Alkalilimnicola ehrlichii MLHE-1: one gene and its partner. The protein of the gene in region 2 interacts with the protein of the main gene of each other region in a pairwise test. Links are inferred from orthologs where the notes say so. Each region holds a gene or a part of one and is shown on either strand. Other genes may lie near its edges. The genes, in order: mrdA and MLG_RS13930.

Region 1 (10,560 bases), 2.9 Mb from region 2 along the record:
GACGGGCCCGCCCCAGCGGTGACGGTGAGGCGGGGCCGCGTTGGCAGTGCCGGTGGGAAGCGCGTTCGCAATGACAACGAAGCTTTCGTTCATGGTTCCCTAGAGGGTCATCAGGATGGCCTCTTCCGCATGCAAGGCGCGGTAGATGGCATCCAGTTGCGGCCGGCTGTGGGCGGTGATGGTGGCGGTGACCGAGACGAAACGGCCGTTGCGGCTCTCGCTGACGCGCAACTCCACCTGCTCCGGGCGGTCCAGGTGCTCGGTGAGCACCGCCCGGACCAGGGCCTCGATGTCCGCCTCCGCACGACCCATGGCCTTGATCGGGAAGCGGCAGGGGAACTCAAGGGGGGTGTTGTCCTCGTCGAACTGCTGAACCATCTCAGCCTCCGGCGGCCCAGGCCGCCTTGTGCTCGTCGAACCAGGCTCGGGTCCGCCGCCACATCGGTCCGGGGCGACCGTCGCCCACCGGCTCGCCGTCCAACCGGGTGACCGGGAGCAGCTCCTTGGTGGAGCTGGTCAGCCAGATCTCATCGGCCCGTGCCAGCTCCTCGGCGCTGATGGTGGTGCACTCGCAGGCCACGCCGTGGTCGCGTAATAGCTCCACGACAAAGTCGCGGGTGACCCCGGGCAGCAGGCCCGGCCCCTGCAGCGGCGTCTTCACTCTATTTTCGCACACCACGAAGGCATTGCTGGCCGCCCCCTCGGTGAGCTGGCCGTCGCGCAGCAGCAGCGCCTCGTCCGCGCCCGCCTCCACCGCCTGCTGGCGCAGCAGCACGTTGGGCAGCAGGGCGACGGTCTTTAGATCGCAGCGCCCCCAGCGGTTGTCCTGGAGCCGGACGGCGGACTTGCCCTGCTCGCTGTCCGGCGGCATCGGGGTCGGCAGGGGCGAGGCCGTCATGAAGACAGTGGGCCGGGTCCCTTCCGGGAAGGCGTGGTCGCGCTGCTCGGGCACCCCGCGGGTGATCTGCAGGTAGACCCCCGCATCCCGCCACCGGCCGGCCGCCAGCAGCTCGTGGATCAGGCGGGTCCAGTGCTCATGGGTATGGGGATTGGGCAGGCGGATACCGGCCAGGGTCTGGTCCAACCGGCGCAGGTGTGCCGGCAGCCGGAAGGGGCGGCCACCGTAGACTGGGACCACCTCGTAGGCGCCATCGCCGAACAGGAAGCCCCGGTCCATGGGCGAGATACAGGCGCGCTCCAGGGGCAGGAACTCGCCGTTCAGATAGCAGATGTCACGCATGGCCGCTCCGGTCACTGGAATCGCAGCAGGACATCGTCCACCAACCGGCGCCAGAGGCTGCCCTCGGCCACGGTCTCCCGCGCCAGCAGGGGCTCCTCGTGCATCACCTCCCCCTGCAGCCGGATGATCAGGCGGCCGACCGGCTGTCCGGCCTCGATCGGGGCGATCAGCGGCTCGTCCAGGCGCAGGCGAGCCTCCAGGTTCTCGTACTGCCGGCGGGGGATGGTCACATAGAGTTCATCGGCAATGCCCACCCCGAGGTCCTCCATATCGCCCTTCCAGACCCGGGTGCGGGTCAGCTCCTCGCCCTCGTCATAGAGCCGGTGGGTCTCGAAGAAACGGAAGCCGTAGTTGAGCAGCGACTGGGTCTGATCCGCCCGCGCCTGCTCGCTGGCGGTACCCAGCACCACGGAGATCAGGCGCGTGCCCTCGCGCTCGGCGGAGGCGGCCAGGTTGTAGCCGGCGGCGCTGGTGTGGCCGGTCTTCAGCCCGTCGACGCTGGAGTCGCGCCAGAGCAGACGATTGCGGTTGGACTGACGGATATCGTTCCAGGTGAAGCTGCGCTCGGAGTACCAGCCGTAGTACTCGGGGAAGTCACGGACGATGGCGCGGGCCAGGAGGGCGGTGTCGCGGGCCGTGGTCTTCATCGCCTCGTCGGGCAGGCCGGTGGCATTGGCAAAGTAGGTGTTCTCCATGCCCAGCTGCTCGGCATAGCTGTTCATCACCTGGGCGAAGGTCTGCTCATCGCCGGCGATATGCTCGGCCAGCGCCACACAGGCATCGTTGCCGGATTGAATGATGACGCCCCGGATCAGATCCCCCACGCGGACGTTATCGCCGGGCTCGATGAACATCCGCGAACCGGGGGTCCGCCAGGCACGTTCGCTCACCGTCACCAGTTCGTCCAGATCGATGTTGCCCTCACGGAGCTCGCTAAAGACCACGTAGGCGGTCATCATCTTGACCAGGCTAGCCGGGTCACGCGCCTCGTCGGCGTTGTTCTCCGCCAGGACCTGGCCGCTGCGAGCATCCATGAGCACGTGGGCCGCCGCCCCCACGGAGGGCGCCGCCGGTGTGGGAATGGGGATCTGACCGGCAGCGGCGCCGGAAACCAGGACCAGCAATAACAGCAGGCAGGCAAGGATCAGCTGACGCATGGGTGCAACTCGCTCACAATCGTCTGGACAGGGTTGGGCATTGTACACGGGGGGTTCGGGCCGGCGGTGGGCTAACGCTCAACCAGGTGGAAGTCCCGCAGGCCCTGGCGTTCCAGTTCGCCATGGGCCTGGTCCACCGCGCCCATGTCGGCCAGCGGCCCGACCTTCACCCGGTGCACGCCGTTGGCGCTATGCACCGCCACCGGTGCGCTCAGTTTGCCGTCGAGCTCATCACGCAGCCGGCGGGCGTTCGCCTCCTGGCCGAAGGCGCCGAGCTGCAGGAAGTAACGGCCACTCGCCTCGGCCCCATTGTCCCGGGAGGGATTGGCGGCGGCCTCGGGCGCGTCCTCGCCCGACGTGACCACCAGCCGCTCGCCCTCCGGCAGCGCCACCGCCGGGAGGCCCGCGGCGTCCGCCCCGTCATCATCGGGGACGGTGGACGCTGCCTGCGCGTCGCCGGCGGGCGCACGGTCCCCGGGGCGGGCGGTACGCAGGGAATCCGCCGCGGTAACGGTCCGCACCCGGACAGGGGCGGTGCCGGCATCCACCATGTCCAGCCGGGTGGCCGCCGCGTAGGACAGGTCGATGATGCGGTTGTCCACGAAGGGGCCGCGGTCGTTGATGCGCACTACCACCCGCTTGCCGTTATCCAGGTTGGTCACCTCGGCGTAGGTGGGCAGGGGCAGTGAGCGGTGGGCCGCGGTCATGGCGTACATGTCGTAGGGCTCGCCACTGGACGTCCGGCGACCGTGGAACTTGGTGCCGTACCAGGAGGCGATCCCCTCCTGGTCGTAGCCCTCGGCGCTGTCCTTGACGTAATAGGTTTGCCCGAACACCTCGTAGCGGGCCGGGTTACCGTAGCGGGCCCGGGGCTCGTCCCGGGGCACCGCGTCCGGCACCTGACTGAGGTCCGGCGGGTTGCTCGGCCCACCGTCGGGGCTGCGGCCGGCGAAGGGCCCACCCTCTTCGCCGGAAGGGCCACTCACCGTGGAGCAGCCAGTCAGAAAGAGGGCCAGGAGCAGGGCGAAAGGGATCAGCCGTCTCATGCGTCGCGCGCCTCCCGGATGGCCTCGGCCAGTTGGAACACCGCCAGGCCGTATAGGGCGCTGTGGTTATAGCGGGTGATGACGTAGAAGTTGTGGAAGGTCACCCAGTATTCCGGGCCGTCCTCGCCCTCCAGCGCCAGCAGCGCCACCGGGGTGTCATCCGCCACGTCGCGCTCGGGTGTGACGCCCGCGGCGGCCAGCTCGGCCATGGTGTGCCGGGTCCGGGTGGGCCCGCGGGTGGCACTGGCCAGCTCGGACCCGGCCTCGCCGGCCACCGTGGCACGCACCGCCACCGGCTCCCCGGCGCGCCAGCCGTGCGCGTCGAAGTAGTTGGCCACACTGCCGAGGATGTCGGCCTTGTTACCGAACAGGTCCCGCTGGCCGCTGCCGTCGAAGTCCACCGCGTAGTGGCGGTAGCTGCTGGCGATGAACTGCGGCAGGCCCATGGCACCGGCGTAGGAGCCCTTGAGCGCCGTCGGGTCCAGCCCCTCCTCGTCCACCAGCAACAGGAACTGCTCCAGTTCCCGACGGAAGAAATCGGCGCGCGGGGGATAACCGAAGGCCAGGGTGGTCAGGGCGTCCAGCACCCGGTGGCGGCCGGCATGGCGGCCGTAGCGGGTCTCCACCCCAATGATGGCCACCAGCACCTCGGGGGCGACCCCGAACGCCTCCGACGCCCGCGCCACCTGGTCAGCGTGCCGGTCCCAGAACTCCACGCCCTGCTCGATGCGGGACTCGGTCAGGAAGATCGGCCGGTAATCGCGCCAGGGACGTGCCTCGGCCGGACTGGAGATGGCATCGATGATCTCCTGCTGGAAGACGGCGCCGTCCACCAACGCCTGCACCTGCGCCCGGTCCAGACCGTGACGCTGACTGACCTCCTCGGCGAAGGCGGCCAGGCCATCGTCCGAAAACCCGGCCTGCACCGGAGCCGCCAGCCCCGCCAGCAGGACAAAGCCGGCGGCCAGCCACGATTTCTTAAGGTCCATTACACAGAATACCCGCTAAGTTATTCAGGATGACCATATTCTTCGATGGGTGTGTATGGACATGAGAATACCGAAAGCGGCCATCACCGTCACCAGTGACGTGCCCCCGAAACTCACCAGCGGCAACGGCAGCCCCACCACCGGCAGCAGCCCGGAAACCATGCCCGCGTTGACGAACACGTAGACGAAGAAAGTAAGGGCCAGGCTGCCCCCCACCAGTCGGCTCCAGGTGTCCTGGGCGTTGACCGCGATCCACAGACCGCGGCCGACGATGAAAAGATAGACCGCCAGCAGCTGCACCACACCCACCAGACCAAACTCCTCGCTGACCACGGCCATGACGAAGTCTGTGTGCCGCTCGGGCAGGAAGTCCAGGTGGGCCTGGGTGCCGTTGAGCCAGCCCTTGCCGAACAACCCGCCGGAGCCGATGGCGATCTTCGACTGCATGATGTGGTAGCCGGCACCCAGCGGGTCGCGTTCCGGGTTGAGGAAGGTGAGCACCCGCTGTTGCTGGTAGTCCTGCATGACGAAGAACCAGAGCAGCGGGGCAGCGGCGGCGAGCAGGGCCAGCAGGGCGAATATCCAGCGCCAGCGCAGCCCGGCGAGATAGAGCACGAAGAACCCGGAGGCCGCGGTGACCACGGCGGTGCCCAGGTCCGGCTGCAGCGCGATCAGCGCCGTGGGCACGAGGATGAACGTGCCGCAGATGACGATGCTACGCCAGTTCGGCGGCAGCGGACGCTCCGCCAGCCACCAGGCCACCATCATGGGGATGGCCAGTTTCATCAGTTCCGAAGGCTGGAAACGCACGATCCCCAGGTCCAGCCAACGCTGTGCGCCCTTGCCCATGACGCCGAGCACCATCACCGCCAGCAGCATGACCACCCCGGCGGCGAACAGCCACGGCGTCCAGCGCCGCAGGGTACTGGGCGGGATCTGCGCCATCGCCAGCATGACGGAGAAGGCGATACCGAGGCGGATGAGCTGCTTCTGCACCTGGGCGGGGTTCTCGCCAAAGGAGCTGTAGAGCACCGCCAGGCCGAACAGCGCCACCAGCAACAGCGCCGTCAGCAAGGTGCCGTCCAGGTGCAGATAGCGCTGCAGCGGGGACAGGCCACTGGTGCCCAGGCGGCTGCGCGTGCCCAGCGGGTTGCGGGTCAGATCAATCGCCGCCATGCTCGCTCACCTCCGCCGCTACCTCGACCTCCGCTTCCACCGGCCCCTTCAGGTAGGCATCCAGCACCTGCCGGGCCACCGGTGCCGCGCTCCGGCCCCCGCCGCCGCCGTGCTCCACCACCACCGAGACCGCGATCCTGGGCGCCTCCGCCGGCGCGAAGGCCACAAACAGGCCGTGGTCGCGATGGTGGTAGGGGCGGTCCTCGTGGTCCACATCGCGCATCCGGGCCGAAACCTGGGCGGTGCCGGTCTTACCGGCGATCCGGTAGTCGAGCCCGTCATCGATGCGCCGGGCGGTGCCAAAGCGGCCATGCACCGTCATCTCCATGCCCTCGATCACCGCATCCCAATGCCTGGCGTCGCTCACCACGACCCGCTCCTCCGGATCGGGCACCGCCGGCGGGGCCTCGAGCGGTTCGGCATCGTCACCGGTGCGCGCCAACAGGCGCGGCTGCACCGCCTGGCCCCGATTGGCCATGACCGCCGTGGCCACCGCCAGTTGCAGCGGGGTGACCGAGAAGTAGCCCTGGCCAATGCCGGTATGCAGGGTCTCGCCGTGGTACCACCCCTCGCCCAGCGCGCCGCGTTTCCAGTCGCGCGAGGGCAGCACTCCGCGCCGTTCGCCGTTGAGATCCAGGCCGCTGAGCTGACCGAAGCCGAACCCGGCGAGGAAACCGGACATGTCGTCGATGCCCATCCGGTAGGCGAGATCGTAGAAATAGATATTGCAGGACTCCGCGATGGACTCACGCAGCGCCAGCAGGCCGTCGTTGGAGTGCCAGCGACCACGGTAGACCCGGTCGTCTCCGGGGATGGAGAACTGGCCGGAGCACTGCACCCGGCGGGTCTCGTTGGTCTCGCCGTGATGCAGGCCGGCCAGCGCCACGAAGGGCTTGATGGTGGAGCCCGGCGGGTACTGGCCGCGGATGGCGCGGTTGAACAGCGGCTGGCTGCCCGCACTCTGCAGCGCCTGGAACTGCTGGTGACTGATGCCGCCCACGAAGAGGTTAGGGTCGTAGCCCGGATGGCTGACCATGGCCAGGATGTCCCCGGTGTGGACGTCCATGGCCACCACCGAGCCCCGCTGGTCACCCAGCGCCGCCTCCGCCACCCGTTGCAGGCGACTATCGAGGGTCAGGTAGAGGTCCACGCCGGGTTCCGGCGGGTGGCGCTCCAGCACCCGCAGCACCCGCCCCAGGGCGTTGGTCTCCACCTGCTCGTAACCCACCCGCCCGTGCAGCAGGTTCTCGTAGGCCCGCTCCACACCGCTCTTGCCAATGTGGGTGCTGCCGGCGTAGTTGGCGGTGTCGATGCGGCGGAGTTCCTGCTCGCTGATCCGGCCCACATACCCCAGCACATGGGCCATGTGTTCGCCATGGGGATAGTGGCGGGTGAGTTGCGCCCGCACCTCCACCCCGGGGAAACGGTGACGGTGCACCGACAGCCGCGCCACCTCCTCCTCGGTCAGGCGCAGCTTCAGGGGCACCTCGTGGAAGCGCCGGGCGCGCTGGAGCTGCTGCTGGAAGCGGCTGATCTCCGCTTCATCCAGGCTCACCACCTCGCCCAGCGCCGCCAGCAGCGCCGGCATGTCACGCACCTGTTCCGGGGTGACCGTCAGCCGATAGGAGGGGCGGTTCTCGGCCAGGAGCACGCCATTACGGTCGTAGATCAGCCCCCGGGTGGGCGGCACCGGTTGCAGGCGCACGCGATTCTGCTGGGAGAGGGTGCTGTAGTGCTCGTGATCGCGCACCTGCAACTTGACCATCTGGTTGACCAGTACCCCGGTGAACAGACAGACGGCCACCGCCGCCACCACGACGCGGCGGAAGAACTGACGGGCCTCGGTGGAACCGTCCTTGATGGCCTTGGAGTGGTGCATTCCGCTCACTACTGTACGCCGAAATGGCGGCGCGCGGTACGCAGCAGGAAAAAGACCCAGGGCCACAGCGCCGCGCCAATCACCGGTGCCAGCCAGGCCTGCCAGGGGGGCACCGGCCGGCCGACAAAACCATTGACCCAGAACAGCACCAACTGCACTGCATAGAGCAGCAGCAGGATGGTCAGCGCCTGTTGCCAGACGGGCATCAGGCGCATCCGCCGGTGCAGCTTGAGGATGATCCAGGCGATCAGTGCGAAGGCCAGCGCGTGCTGGCCCAGCAGGCTGCCGACCAGGGCATCCTGAAACAGGCCGGCCAGCCAGGCCACCGTCACCCCCACCCGGCTGGGCAACGCCATGGCCCAGTACAATAACACCAGGGCCACCCATTGCGGCCGCGCCGGCACCGCCCAATCGGGCATGGGCACGATCACCAGCATCCCCGCCAGCACCAGACTGGCGAGGATGACCCAGCGGCCGCGGGGAATGGCCGGGTTCATTGCGCCTCCTCCCCCGGCACAGCGGCCGGCGGGGAGGCGGCGTCCGGGGCCTCCTCCGGCGGGACCGCCCCTGGGGCTGGGGCCGGTTCGGATGCCGACGGCACAGCCGGAGCCTCCACCGCCGGCAGGTCCGGCATCCGGCCGAGAGCGCCCCCCTGAACCAGTACCATTTTCCGGCTGCGGTCCAAGGCCGCCAGCGGGCGGGCGCTGACCCGGGCGAAGGGCTCGCCCGGATCCAGCACCACCCGCTCCACCTCGGCCACCGGGTACCCGCGCGGGAAGACACCCCCCAGCCCGGAGGTCACCAGCAGGTCGCCGGACTGGATATCGGCATTGATGGGCACGCTGCCCAATTCCAGGCGGTTCAGGTCGCCGGTGCCCAGGGCGATGGTGCGCAGGCCGTTGCGGTTGACCTCCACCGGAATGGCGTGACTGGGGTCGGTGATCAATCGCACCATCGCCCCGTGGGTGCCCACCCGGTCCACCTGCCCCATCACCCCCTCGGCGTCGAGGACCGCCTGACCCACGGTCACCTGGTGGACACTGCCCTTGTCCACCTGGATCAGGTGGGAGTAGGGATCCAGGTCCACCCGGGTGAGCTCGGCGATGAGCACCGTCTCGCCGAGCTGCCCCGAGGAGCCGAGCAGGTCACGCAGCCGCTGGTTCTCCATCTCCAATGCCTGCAGACGCTGGAGCCGTGCCTGGTCGAGCAGGTAGCGCCGGCGCAGCTCGCGGTTCTCGTCCACCAACTGCTGGCGACTGGCCAGATGCTCGCCCAGGCGCTGGCTGGCCTCAATGGGCAAACTCACCGCCTGCTGCACCGGCCAGACCACCGCGGCCAGGCCCTGGCGGACCGGATCGGCCAGTTGCTGGCGGTGATCCAGGGTCATCAAGAGCACCGAGACCAGCGCCAGCAGCACCAGTCGCACGGTGATGGAAGGTCCTTGCAGGAATAACGGTTTGATGGCCCTTACCGGATGTCAGTGCCGGCACCGACCCTCCAGGGCCGTGCCGGCAGATACTGCCAGATCCGTGGCCGGTGACCCACTGGCCTAATGCCGGCCGCCCCGGATCTACTCGCTGATGAACAGGTCGGTGCCCTTCTCGTCCATCATCTCCAGCGCACGCCCCCCGCCACGGGCCACGCAGGTGAGCGGGTCGTCGGCCACCACCACCGGCAGCCCGGTCTCCTCCATCAGCAGCCGGTCGATATTGCGCAGCAGCGCCCCGCCCCCGGTAAGCACGATGCCGCGCTCGGCCACGTCCGCCCCCAGCTCAGGCGGGGTCTGCTCCAGCGCGGTCTTGAGCGCGGAGACAATACCGGAGAGCGGCTCCTGCATGGATTCGAGGATCTCGTTACTGTTCAGGGTGAAGCTGCGCGGCACCCCCTGGGCGAGGTTGCGCCCCCGCACCTCCACCTCGCGCACCTCGGCGTCCGGGAAGGCGGTACCGATCTCATGCTTGATCCGCTCCGCGGTGGTCTCGCCGATCAGGATGCCGTAGTTGCGGCGCACGTAGTTGATGATGGCCTCGTCGAAGCGATCACCGCCGATACGCACCGAGGCGGAGTAGACGATGCCGTTCAGCGACAACACCGCCACTTCAGAGGTGCCGCCACCGATATCCACCACCATGGAGCCACTGGCCTCGTCCACCGGCATGCTGGCGCCAATGGCCGCCGCCATGGGCTCCTCCACCAGAAAGACCTCCCGTGCGCCCGCGCCCTCGGCGGATTCGCGGATCGCCCGGCGCTCCACCTGGGTGGCGCCGCAAGGCACACAGACCAGCACCCGCGGGCTGGGCTTGAAGATCCGCGCCTCGTGGACCTTCTTGATGAAGTGCTGCAGCATCTTCTCAGTCACGGTGAAGTCGGCGATCACGCCGTCCTTCATGGGGCGGATGGCGCGGATGTTGGCGGGGGTACGCCCCAGCATGGCCTTGGCCTCGCCGCCCACGGCGACGATGCGTTTGGCGCCACCGTCACGGTCCTGGCGGATGGCCACAACCGACGGCTCGGCGAGCACGATGCCTTTGCCACGGAGGTAGATCAGCGTGTTGGCGGTCCCCAAGTCGATGGAGACGTCGTTGGAGAAGAGTCCTCGAATACCCTTGAACATTGAGTTTAGAACCGGCTGGAAGGAAAGTCGCCAATCTACACATTGGGCGGCACTTTGGGCAAGCGGGGTGTTGTGGTAAGTTTTCCGGCTTACCGTCTTGGAGGATGCGCAATGTCCCTGGAAGAATCGGAAGTCAAGCACATTGCCCACCTGGCGCGGGTGGCCATCGAGGCCGATGACATCCCCGGCTACGCCCGCAATCTGTCCGACATTCTCGACTTCGTCGAGCAGATGAAGGACATCGACACCTCCGGCGTCACCCCCATGGCCCACCCTCTGGACGCGGTGCAGCGCCTGCGCGAGGACGAGGTCACCGAGCCGGACCAGCGGGAGCGCTTCCAGGCCATCGCACCGGCCACCGAGGCCGGTCTCTACCTGGTGCCGCGTGTCATCGAGTAACCCGCGCCGCCACCCCGTGCCCCCATTGAAGGGACCCGACCCGACATGCATGAAAAGACC
Region 2 (10,632 bases):
CCGACGTGGCCGGCCGTCCGCCCGCAGCGGGCGGGCCGGTTGCGGGAAGCCGGGCGGTTCGGCGGCGGATGGCTGTGACTCGGACAATCGCACTCTCCAGTTGCGGCCCCTGCCCAGGCCGGACCGCGGCAAACAGGGTCTATACTACTCTCAGTGTTGCGGGGCTTGTCTAGGAGACGGGCGGGCATTATGATAGCCGCCTTTCAAGCTCAGCCATTCTCCGGGACGTCGTGCCCGGTCCCGTGACCCAGGTGGCAACCATGAAGCAAGGCATTCATCCCAAATACCGCGAGGTGGTGTTTCAGGACATCTCCTCCGATTTCGCGTTCATCACCCGCTCCACGGTCCGTACCAACGAGACCATCCAGTGGGAGGACGGCAAGGAGTATCCGCTGTTTAAGGTGGAAGTCTCCAGCAAGAGCCACCCTTTCTACACCGGCAAGCAGCGCGCGCTGAGCTCCGGTGGCCGGGTGGATCAGTTCCAGAAGAAGTTCGGCATCAGCACCGGCAACTGAGGGCGGGCTTGTCTCGTCCCTGTCGCTCCAAAGCGCCTGCACCCCGGGCGCTTTTTTGTATCTCACTGCAAAACAGCGAGATATCTATTATAAAAAGCGGTTAACCACCGCATAGATATCCCGGGGGCCCTCCCCCGGGTCGCCCGACGCCACGCACCATGGAGGCGGGCGAGGGGCCCATCCACGTCGGGGTATGGGCCCCAGAGGAACGGATTGCTGATGACAAGGGTTTTTTTTGCAATACCCTTTCAGTAACTCCCGGACCGTGACCGGCCTGAATGTCTTGCCCCAAGACCGGCTTAGGGGGCAGGACCGGCGCCCGCGGGCGCGCCGGCATCACGGTATTTCGAGAGCTGTCTAGGAGAGCGTTCCATGTCCGAGAAGACCGTCACCCTGACCGACAACAGCACCGGCAAATCCGTGGAGTTGCCGGTCTATCAAGGCACCCACGGCCCCGAGGTCATCGACATCAAGAATGTCTATGGCGAGCTGGGCTACTTCACTTACGACGCTGGCTTCACCTCCACCGCCAGCTGCAAAAGCGATGTCACCTTCATCGATGGTGACAACGGCGTGCTGCTGTATCGCGGCTACCCCATCGAACACCTGGCTGAGAAGAGCTCCTTCCTGGAGGTCTCCTACCTACTGCTGCACGGCGAATTGCCGAACAAGGCCGAACTGGACCAGTTCGTCAGCTCGGTGACCAACCACACCATGCTCAACGAAAGCCTGAAGGACTTCTTCGACGGCTTTCATTACAACGCCCACCCCATGGCCATGCTCACCGGGGTGGTCGGGTCGCTATCCGCCTTCTACCACGGCGAACTGGACATCAACGACCCGAAGAACCGGGAGCTGACCGCGCACCGGGTCATCGCCAAGATGCCGACCATCGCCGCGGCGGCCTACAAACACCTGGTGGGCGAGCCCTTCGTCTACCCGCAGAACCACCTGTCCTACGCGGGGAACCTGCTGAACATGCTGTTCTCCCGCCCCACCGAGAAGTACGAGGTTAACCCCGTGGCCGAGCGGGCGCTGGACCAGCTCCTGATCCTGCACGCTGACCACGAGCAGAACGCCTCCACCTCCACGGTGCGCCTGGCCGGTTCCACCGGCACCAACCCCTTCGCCGCCATCGCAGCTGGTTGCGCCGCGCTGTGGGGACCGGCGCATGGGGGGGCCAACGAGGCGGTGCTGAACATGCTCAACGAGATCGGCGACGTCTCCAACGTGCCCAAGTTCATCGAAAAGGCGAAGGACAAGAACGACCCCTTCCGCCTGATGGGCTTCGGTCACCGGGTCTACAAGAACTTCGACCCGCGGGCCACCATCATCCGCAAGACCTGTCACGAGGTCCTGGAGGAACTCGGCGTGGGCAAGGACCCGCAGCTGGAGCTGGCCATGGAGCTGGAGGATATCGCCCTGCAGGACGAGTACTTCGTCGAGCGCAAGCTCTACCCGAACGTCGACTTCTACTCGGGCATCATCTACCGCGCGCTGGGCATCCCCACCGAGTTCTTCACGGTGCTGTTTGCCCTGGGCCGCACCCCGGGCTGGCTGGCGCAGTGGATGGAGATGGTCAACGACCCCGAGCAGCGCATCGGGCGTCCGCGCCAGCTCTACACCGGCGCCGCCAAGCGCGACTACGTGCCGGTGGATCAGCGCAGCTGATTCCCCTGCCGGCACCGCCGACGCCCTCACCCCGGAAGGCCCCCACGGGCCTTCCGGTTTTTTTTGCCCGCTCAGGGTAGGAAGGGCTCGGCAGCCCGGTCCTCATCCTCGTTGGCCAGCAGCGCCTCCACCTCCGCCAGCGCCGCCCGCTGCATGGGGCGGCCGTCAACCTGGCTGCGGGGCGCCTCACGCAATCCCTTGGGGCTGAATACGGTCAAATCCACCACATGCTCTCCCGCCACGAAGCGGATCACGGGACGCATCTCCCAGTGCTCCCGCCCGAAGCGCAGGCGCCGCTCGCTGGTCTCGTGTGGGATCCCGCGCTCCATCAGAAACAGGGTGATCTCCTCCGGCGTCTCGGCGAAGACATGCAGGTGCACGTCGCAGGCCTGATCCGCCGTACCGCTGAGCACCGGCCCCACCAACCGGGGCCGGAAGGGCTCGAAGAAGGCCATGGCCTGCACGGCGGCCTCGCGCAACAGCCGCAGGTAAGCCCCCTGCTCGGCCCCCAGAAACAGCCGCTGGTATTCCACCAGCGCCGCCTGCACCTCCCGATTGCTGGGCAGGTTGCGCGTGTCCCGGGCCCCCAGGCGCTCGGCGGCCTTGCGCTTGGCCTGGTAGTGGTCCCGCACACCCTCATCGGCCATGATGCGGGCCGCCTCCTGGATCAGGCGCTCGCGCATGCGCAGGTCCTTGGTGCTGGATCGCTTGGCCATGGCCACCTCCCGGGGGCTGACGCCCCTGCCTAGAAGATATCCTGCTCCCGACTCCCGGCCCCGCTGCCGCCACCCCGAGGCGTAACGTCCGGCAGGTTGTCCTCGCGGAACAGCTCGAACATGCTCCGACCCTCGCCGGCACGCACCCGGCGGCCGTCCTCGGGGTCGATGCGTACGGTAACCAGGCCCTCGGGCTGGCGCGGCGGCGCCTCGGGAACACCGTTGAGGGCCTGCTCCATAAAGTCGGTCCAGATGGGCAGCGCGGTGGAACCGCCGGTCTCCCGCGGTCCCAGCTGATCGTTATTATCGAAGCCGACCCAGGCACCGGCGACAATCCGGCTGTTATAGCCCACGAACCAGGCATCGCGGCCATCGTTGGTGGTTCCCGTCTTCCCGGCCAGGTCACTGCGCCCCAGCCGGGCCGCCGCCCGTCCCGTTCCGCGCTGGATGACATCCTGCATGATGTTGGTCATGAGAAAGGCGTCCGTGGCCGGCATCACCGACTCGGCCACCGGCCGCAGGTTCACCCCACCGGTCTCCTCCTGCAGGTCGGTCTGCACCTGCAACTGACTGCACTCCACACAGGCCACCGGCGGCCGCGCCTGAAACAACACCTCGCCTTCGGCGCTCTCCACCCGATCGATGAAATGGGGCATGACCCGGAAGCCACCATTGGCAAACAGGGCGTAACCGGCGGTCAGATCCAGGGGCGTCATCTCGGCACTGCCCAACGCCAGCGACAGACCACTGGGCATCCGACGGGTGTCGAAGCCCAACGCGTCCAGGTACCCCAGGGTGTCCTCGATGCCCAGATTGCGCAGCAGCCGAATGGAGGCCAGATTGCGCGAGTGCACCAGGGCCTCGCGCAGGCGCGTCGGACCGTAGACACGCCCGCTGTAATTACTCGGCCGCCAACTGGTCTCCAAGGATTCGTCGTGCATGACGATCGGGGTGTCGCTCAACATGCTAGCCGGCGAATACCCCTTGGCCAGCGCTGCGGAGTAGATGAAGGGCTTGAAGGCCGAGCCTGGCTGGCGCCGGGATTGCACCGCCCGGTTGAAGGAGCTGCGGAAGTAGTCAAACCCGCCAGAGAGCGCCAGCAGGGCGCCATTCTCCGGGTCCATGGCCACCAGCGCCCCCTCCACCGCCGGCACCGCGGCCAGTTGCGGCACCTCGGCGGCTCGATCGACGCGGATGATATCGCCCACGGAGAGCACGTCGGAGACCTTCTCCGGCGCCGGCCCGCGAGCGGTGCGCCGGAGGTAGGGGCGGGCCCACGCCATCGCCTCGAACGGCAGTTCCATCTCACCGTGGCGACGCACCCAGACCCGGGCGCGTTGGGCGTCATCGTCCACGGCCAGCACCAGGGCCGCCTCGAGCCCCCCGAAACGGGGGTAATCCGCCAGCAGCGCCTCCCAGTCCTCGGACGCCTCATCCCCGGTCAAGGCCACCTGGGCCTCGGGGCCGCGATAGCCGCGCCGGTGGTCGTAGGCCCGCAGGCCATCGCGCAGGGCCTGATCCGCCGCCCGCTGCATGCGGCCATCGATGGTGGTCCGCACCACGTAGCCACCGCTGTAGGCCTCGTCCTCGCCATACTGGGCCACCATGGTCTGGCGCACCATCTCGGCCACGTAGGGCGCCGAGACCTCGACCGACGAGGCGTGGACCTGCGCCGTGAGTGGCGCATCCACCGCCTCGGCATGCTGCTCGGCGGTGATGTAGCCCTCGGCCAGCATGCGGCCGAGCACGTACGCCCGACGGATCTCGGCCCGGCGGGGGTTGGCGATCGGGTTGTACGCCGACGGCGCCTTGGGGAGCCCCGCGATCATGGCGATCTGGGCCAGGTCCAGGTCGTCCACCCCCTTGCCGTAGTAGATCTGGGCGGCTGCGCCCACCCCGTAGGCACGCTGGCCCAGGTAAATCTTGTTGAGGTACAGCTCCAGGATCTCCTGTTTACTGAGCGCACGCTCGATCTGCAGCGCCAGCAGGATCTCCTGCGCCTTGCGGTGGAAGGTCTGGTCCCGGGTAAGGAAAAAGTTCCGCGCCAATTGCATGGTAATGGTGCTGCCACCCGGCCCCTTTTCCCCGGTGAGCAGGAGGTGGCGAACGGCGCGGGCGATCCCCTGGTAGTCGACCCCGGGGTGGTCGAAGAAACGGTCATCCTCCGCGGCCAGGAAGGCCTGCACCAGCTGCGGTGGCAAGGCGTCCGCCTCCAGCGGGATCCGGCGCTGCTCACCATACTCGGCGATCAGCGCGCCCTCCCGGGTCACCACCCGCAACGGCACCTGCAGACGCACGTCGCGCAGGGTATCCACCGAGGGCAGGCCCGGAGAGAGGATGGCAAAGGCCACCGCCGCCGCGATCAGACCCACCAGACCGAGGGACAGCAGGCTGGCGAACAGCCAGAGGAGGAGTCGAGAGAATAGCCGCATATGAAATCGTAAGAGCGCGCTTGGAGTGGGGCACCAGAACTAGAGTATATCAGGACAGCGTCCAGTCCCCCGGGTTCCGTATAAAGTGGCAAAGAGTTCCTTGCAATCCTCGATAGTTACAGGGAGTATTAACACTAGGACTGGAACCTTTGTACTCTTGGGGCGACGATAGGGACGGGGCTGTGCAGATCTTCAGGAAGAAACGGCCGCCGCTGCTGGGGATCGACATCAGCACCACGGCTGTGAAACTGCTCGAATTCCACGAGCAGCGGGGCGGGGGCCTGCAGGTGGAGAGCTACGCGGTGGAGCCGTTACCGGCCAATGCCGTGATCGAGAAGAACATCGTCGAGGTGGATGCCGTCTCCGACAGCATCAAGGCCGCCTACGAGAAATCCGGCAGCCGCGCCAGGGGTGTCGCCCTGGCGGTGCCCGCCTCGGCCGCCATCAGCAAGGTCATCAACTTGGCCGCCGATCTCAACGAAGAGGAGATGGAGGCGCAGATCCGCGCCCAGGCGGATCAATACGTCCCCTACCCACTGGACGAGGTCAACCTCGACTTTCAGCGCCTGGGGCCGGCCCCGGGGCGGCCGGACGAGGTGCAGGTCCTGCTGGTGGCCTGCCGCAGCGATAACATCGAGGCGCGGGTGGACACCCTGGACGCAGCCGGGCTCACGGCCGAGGTGGTCGACGTGGAGAGTTACGCCGTCGAGAACGCCTTCCGGCTGATGTCGCGCGCCCTGCCGGACAACGCCGAAGGCAAGACGGTGGCGGTGGTGGATATCGGCGCGACCATGACCGCACTGACTGTGATCTCCAACGAACGAATCGTCTACACCCGCGAACAGCTCTTCGGCGGGCGCCAGCTCACCGAGGAGATCATGCGCCGCTACGACATGACCTTCGAGCAGGCCGGAAAGGCCAAACGACTGGGCGGGCTGCCGGACAGCTACGAGACGGAGGTGCTGGAGCCCTTCAAGGAGGCCATGGCGCAGCAGGTCTCCCGAGCGCTGCAGTTCTTCTTCGGCTCGGGACAGACCAGCACGGTGGACTACGTGCTCTTCGCCGGCGGCTGCGCCACCATCCCCGGGGCCGCGCAGGTGGTGGCCGAGCACACCGGCACCCCCACCGTGATCGCCAACCCCTTCACCGGTATGACGGTCAACCGCCGCATCAATCCAAGGGTGCTGGCCGCCGATGCACCGGCGCTGATGATCGCCAGCGGGCTGGCCATGAGGAGCTTCGACCGATGACGCGCATCAACCTCCTCCCCTGGCGGGAAGCCGAACGCGAACGCCGCAAAAAGGCCTTCTTCGCCCAACTCGGTGCCGCGGTGCTGGCCGCCGGTCTGGTCTGGTACGGCGCCACTTGGTACATGGACTCGCTGATCGACCGCCAGCAGGCCCGCAACGATCGCATCCAGCAGGCCCTGCGGGATCTGGACAGCCAAATCGCCGAGATCGAGGACCTGGAGCGCGAACTGGAGCGGCTGATCAGCCGCGCCGAGGTAATCCAGGACCTTCAGGACGGGCGGACCGCCGTGGTGCAACTGCTGGAGGAGATGGTCAACATCCTCCACGACGGCATTTACTTCACCAGTATCCGGCAGCGCAACAGCCAGATCTCCATCCAGGGTCGCTCGCGCTCGCCCCAGGAGGTCTCGGTGTTCCTGCAGAACATCGACAACTCCACCCTGCTGGGGGACCCCGACCTCGACTCCTTCGAGGCCGGCGGCGCTGATGGCGAAGGTCAGCCGCGCTACTACAACTTTGCCGCCCGCACCACCCAGCAGAGTAACCGCTGAGCGCTCAGGGAGGACGTCCAATGAAACTCGACGACCTGCGCGACCTGGACCCGAACAACCCCGGGGCATGGCCCGGCTGGGTCCGTGCGGCGGCCATCGCCCTGGTGTTCATTCTTGCGGTGCTCGGCGGCTGGTACTTCGGCTGGTCCGATAAGCTCTCCCAGCTCGAGCGTGCCGAGGCGCGCGAGCCCGACCTGCTCCGCGAACTCGACCAGAAGAAGCATCGGGCGGCGAACCTGGACGCCTATCGCCGACAGAAGGAGCAGATCGAGACCGAACTGGTCGAGATGCTCGGCCGGCTGCCCGGCGACGTGGCGCAACCCAGCCTGGTGGAGGACATCTCGCTGCAGGCCTCCGGGGCGGGCCTGGAGATCGCCTCCTACAACACCCGCAGCCCGACCCAACGGGAGTTCTACGCCGAACTGCCCGTGGACATGCGCGTCATCGGCACCTACGAGCAGCTGGGCCAATTTGTCAGCGGCGTCGCCAACATGGACCGCATCGTAACGCTGCACAATCTCACCATCGAGCCGCGGGATGGCAGTGATCGACTGGGCATGAATATGACCGCCAGGACCTACTGGTACCTGGATCCGGAGGACTAGGCATGCAGGGAAGGAACGGGCATCTCCCCTTTACGCTCCGCCGCGGGCTGTTCTTGATGGCCCTCGCGGCACTGCTGCTGGCGGGTTGCAGCGAGGACATGTCGGACCTGGAGCGGAAGATTTCCGAGCCGGCACCGGAGAGCGAGATCGACCCCATCCCCAGTTTCGAGGAGGCGGCAGCGGTACGCTTCCCCGCCACGCTGCCCCGCGACCCCTTTCGGCCGCTGGGTTTCGGGCCCGAACGCGAGGAGGAGGTGCTCACCGCCGCGGTGATCGACCCGGACCGGCCGCGGGAGCCCCTGGAGCACTTCCAGCGCGACAGCCTGCGGTTCGTCGGCACCCTGGGGCGCGGGGACGTGCGCCACGCAATGATTCAGGATCCGGAGCAGCGGATCCACCTGGTCACCGTCGGCAACTATCTGGGGCGCGCCTCCGGGCGTATCGAGGAGATCTCGCCCGAGCGCATTGTGCTGACGGAAAAGGTCAGGGATCGTCACGGTCAGGTGGTGGAGCGCCCTGCGGCACTCAACCTGCAGCCGGCACAATGAACGGCAGCCCGGGATCTTGGAGGGAGTAAGAACAATGTTTGCCAAAGCCATCTCAGGACGAAGCGGCGCCGCACCGGACCGCCTCCAGGGGCTGTTCATCGGGCTACTGGCCCTCACGGCGCTCGCCTGCGGGCTCACCCCTGTGCAGGCCGGAGCCGCCACCGTCAACCTCACCGACATGGAGTACACCACCGCCCCGGGCAACCGGGTGGAGCTGATCCTAACGCTGGACGGCGAACCGCCGGAGCCGGGCAGCTTCACCATCAGCAACCCGGCGCGCCTGGTGGTGGACCTGCGCGACACCCGCAACCGGCTGGCCGAACGGGCGCTGGAGATCGACACCGGCAACGTGCGCCGGGTCACCACCACCGAATCCGGCGACCGCACCCGGTTGGCGATCCAGCTCAGTCGCTTGGTGGATCACGCCATCCGGGTGGAGGGCAACCAGATCTTCATCACGCTGGACGGGGGCACCGGCGCCGCCGCACGCATCGGGCGCGACCACGAACCGCGCGAGCGTACCACCCGCAGCCAGATCGAGGACATCGACTTCCGGCGTACCCCGGACGAGGGCGGGCGCATCATCATCGCCCTCAGTGACGGCCGCGCACCGGTGCGCATGGACGAGCGCTCCGACCGGGTGGTGCTGGAGTTCCCGGGCAGCCGCGTGCCCGAGGAGCTGCGGCGCCGGCTGGATGTCACCGACTTCGCCACCCCGGTGCAGATGATCGAGACCCGGCAACAGGACGACCGGGTGCGAATGACAGTGACTGCCCGCGGCCCCTTCCGCACCGCCGGCTATCAGACCGCCGACAGCTTCACCCTGGAGATCGACCCGCGCATCGATGACGAGGAGGTGGACGAACCCACCTACACCGGCGACCCCATCACCCTCGATTTCCAGGACGTCGAGGTGCGGCGGGTGCTGCAGATCCTCGCCGACTTCAACGACATGAATGCGGTGATCAGCGACAGTGTGGACGGCCGCCTGACACTGCGCCTGGTGGAGGTCCCCTGGGACCACGCCCTGGAGATCATCCTCGAGGCCCAGGGCCTGGACGTCCGTGAGCGCGGCAACGTACTCACCTTCGCCCCCACCGAGGAGCTGGCCGCCCGCGACCGGGCCCGTGAGGAGGCCCGCCGCACGGTGGACGAGGTCGCCCCGCTCAGCTCGGCCTTCATCCAGGTCAACTACGCCCGCGCCGAGGACATCGCCAACCTGCTGAAGGGCGACGAGACCAGCCTGCTCTCCGAACGCGGCCAGGTGGCGATCGACGAGCGCACCAACCTGCTCATCGTGCAGGATATGGAGCGCAACATCGACGACATCCGCAATCTGGTGAACCGGCTGGACATCCCGGTGCAGCAGGTGCTGATCGAGTCGCGCATCGTCATCGCCGACGACGACTTCTCGCGCGACCTGGGCGTCCGCTTCGGCTACACCGCCACCGGCAGCCTGGGCAGCGAGGGCACCGCCATCGGCGCCCGCCCCACCCCCACGCCCGGCATTGACGGCACCGATGACCTGATGGTGGATCTGCCTGCCCCGGCAGAGGCCCCGCGACTCGGCCTGGCCATCGGGCGCATCGGTGACCGCCTGCTCCAGTTGGAGCTGTCGGCCATGGAGACCGAGGGGCGCGGCGAGGTCATCTCCAGCCCGCGGGTCATCACCGCCAACCAGCGGGAGGCCAACATCCGCCAGGGCGTGGAGATCCCCTACCAGGAGGAGACCGCCAGCGGCGCCACCAACGTGGAGTTCAAGGAGGCGGTGCTGGGCCTCACGGTCACCCCGCAGATCACACCGGATGACCGGGTCATTATGAACCTGGAGGTCTCCAACGACACCGTGGGCGAGGTCTTCGCCGGGGTGCCCAGCATCGACACCCAGTCGGTCACCACCCAGGTCCTGGTGGACAACGGCGAGACCGTGGTGCTGGGCGGGGTCTACGAGCGGGCCAGCGGCGAGCAAACCCGGCGCGTGCCCTTCTTCGGGAGCCTGCCGGGGGTGGGCTGGCTGTTCCGCAACCGCCTGACCTTCGACGAACAGTCCGAGCTGCTCGTCTTCGTCACCCCGCGCATCCTGGACGAATCGCTGAATGCGCGTAACGCGGGGCAATAAACGGCCCGAGGGCAGGGACGCCCATCTAACCACACGTGGAAGCCTGAGCAGAAGGGGAGAAGGACCAGTGAGCACATGGATCACACGCGCGGCAGCACTCCTTTTCGTCGCCGCCATGCTCGCGTTGGCGGGCTGTAACAGCAGCAGCACCGGCGGTTTCACCGGCGATCCGGATAACGGCGACGGAAACGGTGACAACGGTGACGGGGTCACCGGCGCGGACAT

What was found.
Region 1: the proteins of MLG_RS13930 (region 2) and mrdA interact in binary tests that used the Escherichia coli proteins (3 or more experiments, as listed by UniProt). The link is inferred for Alkalilimnicola ehrlichii MLHE-1 from one-to-one orthologs.

What each region holds. Positions count from the first base shown.
Region 1 is NC_008340.1:199,388-209,947, reverse strand. Bases 5,042-8,039 are described here. They hold mrdA (penicillin-binding protein 2), read right to left. Parts: upstream 7,488-8,039; coding sequence 5,595-7,487; downstream 5,042-5,594. Other genes in these bases: mreC (rod shape-determining protein MreC), read right to left, coding at 7,981-8,039; mreD (rod shape-determining protein MreD), read right to left, coding at 7,496-7,984; rodA (rod shape-determining protein RodA), read right to left, coding at 5,042-5,608. Outside these bases: MLG_RS00880 (YbeD family protein), read right to left, coding at 100-378; MLG_RS00875 (D-amino acid aminotransferase), read right to left, coding at 380-1,240; MLG_RS00870 (D-alanyl-D-alanine carboxypeptidase family protein), read right to left, coding at 1,252-2,397; MLG_RS15515 (septal ring lytic transglycosylase RlpA family protein), read right to left, coding at 2,469-3,443; mltB (lytic murein transglycosylase B), read right to left, coding at 3,440-4,432; more of rodA, read right to left, coding at 4,457-5,041; more of mreC, read right to left, coding at 8,040-8,934; MLG_RS00835 (rod shape-determining protein), read right to left, coding at 9,058-10,101; Asp-tRNA(Asn)/Glu-tRNA(Gln) amidotransferase subunit GatC, read left to right, coding at 10,213-10,500; Asp-tRNA(Asn)/Glu-tRNA(Gln) amidotransferase subunit GatA, read left to right, coding at 10,546-10,560. UniProt on the Escherichia coli protein: Catalyzes cross-linking of the peptidoglycan cell wall. Responsible for the determination of the rod shape of the cell. Is probably required for lateral peptidoglycan synthesis and maintenance of the correct diameter during lateral and centripetal growth.
Region 2 is NC_008340.1:3,122,500-3,133,131, forward strand. The notes cover bases 2,634-5,703. They hold MLG_RS13930 (penicillin-binding protein 1A), read right to left. Parts: upstream 5,335-5,703; coding sequence 2,932-5,334; downstream 2,634-2,931. Other genes in these bases: MLG_RS13925 (hypothetical protein), read right to left, coding at 2,634-2,902; MLG_RS13935 (pilus assembly protein PilM), read left to right, coding at 5,517-5,703. In the rest of the region: MLG_RS13910 (amidoligase family protein), read right to left, coding at 1-87; MLG_RS13915 (type B 50S ribosomal protein L31), read left to right, coding at 261-515; MLG_RS13920 (citrate synthase), read left to right, coding at 888-2,186; more of MLG_RS13925, read right to left, coding at 2,258-2,633; more of MLG_RS13935, read left to right, coding at 5,704-6,584; MLG_RS13940 (PilN domain-containing protein), read left to right, coding at 6,581-7,135; MLG_RS13945 (type IV pilus inner membrane component PilO), read left to right, coding at 7,156-7,740; MLG_RS13950 (pilus assembly protein PilP), read left to right, coding at 7,743-8,288; pilQ (type IV pilus secretin family protein), read left to right, coding at 8,323-10,407; MLG_RS13960 (Ig-like domain-containing protein), read left to right, coding at 10,475-10,632. UniProt on the Escherichia coli protein: Cell wall formation. Synthesis of cross-linked peptidoglycan from the lipid intermediates.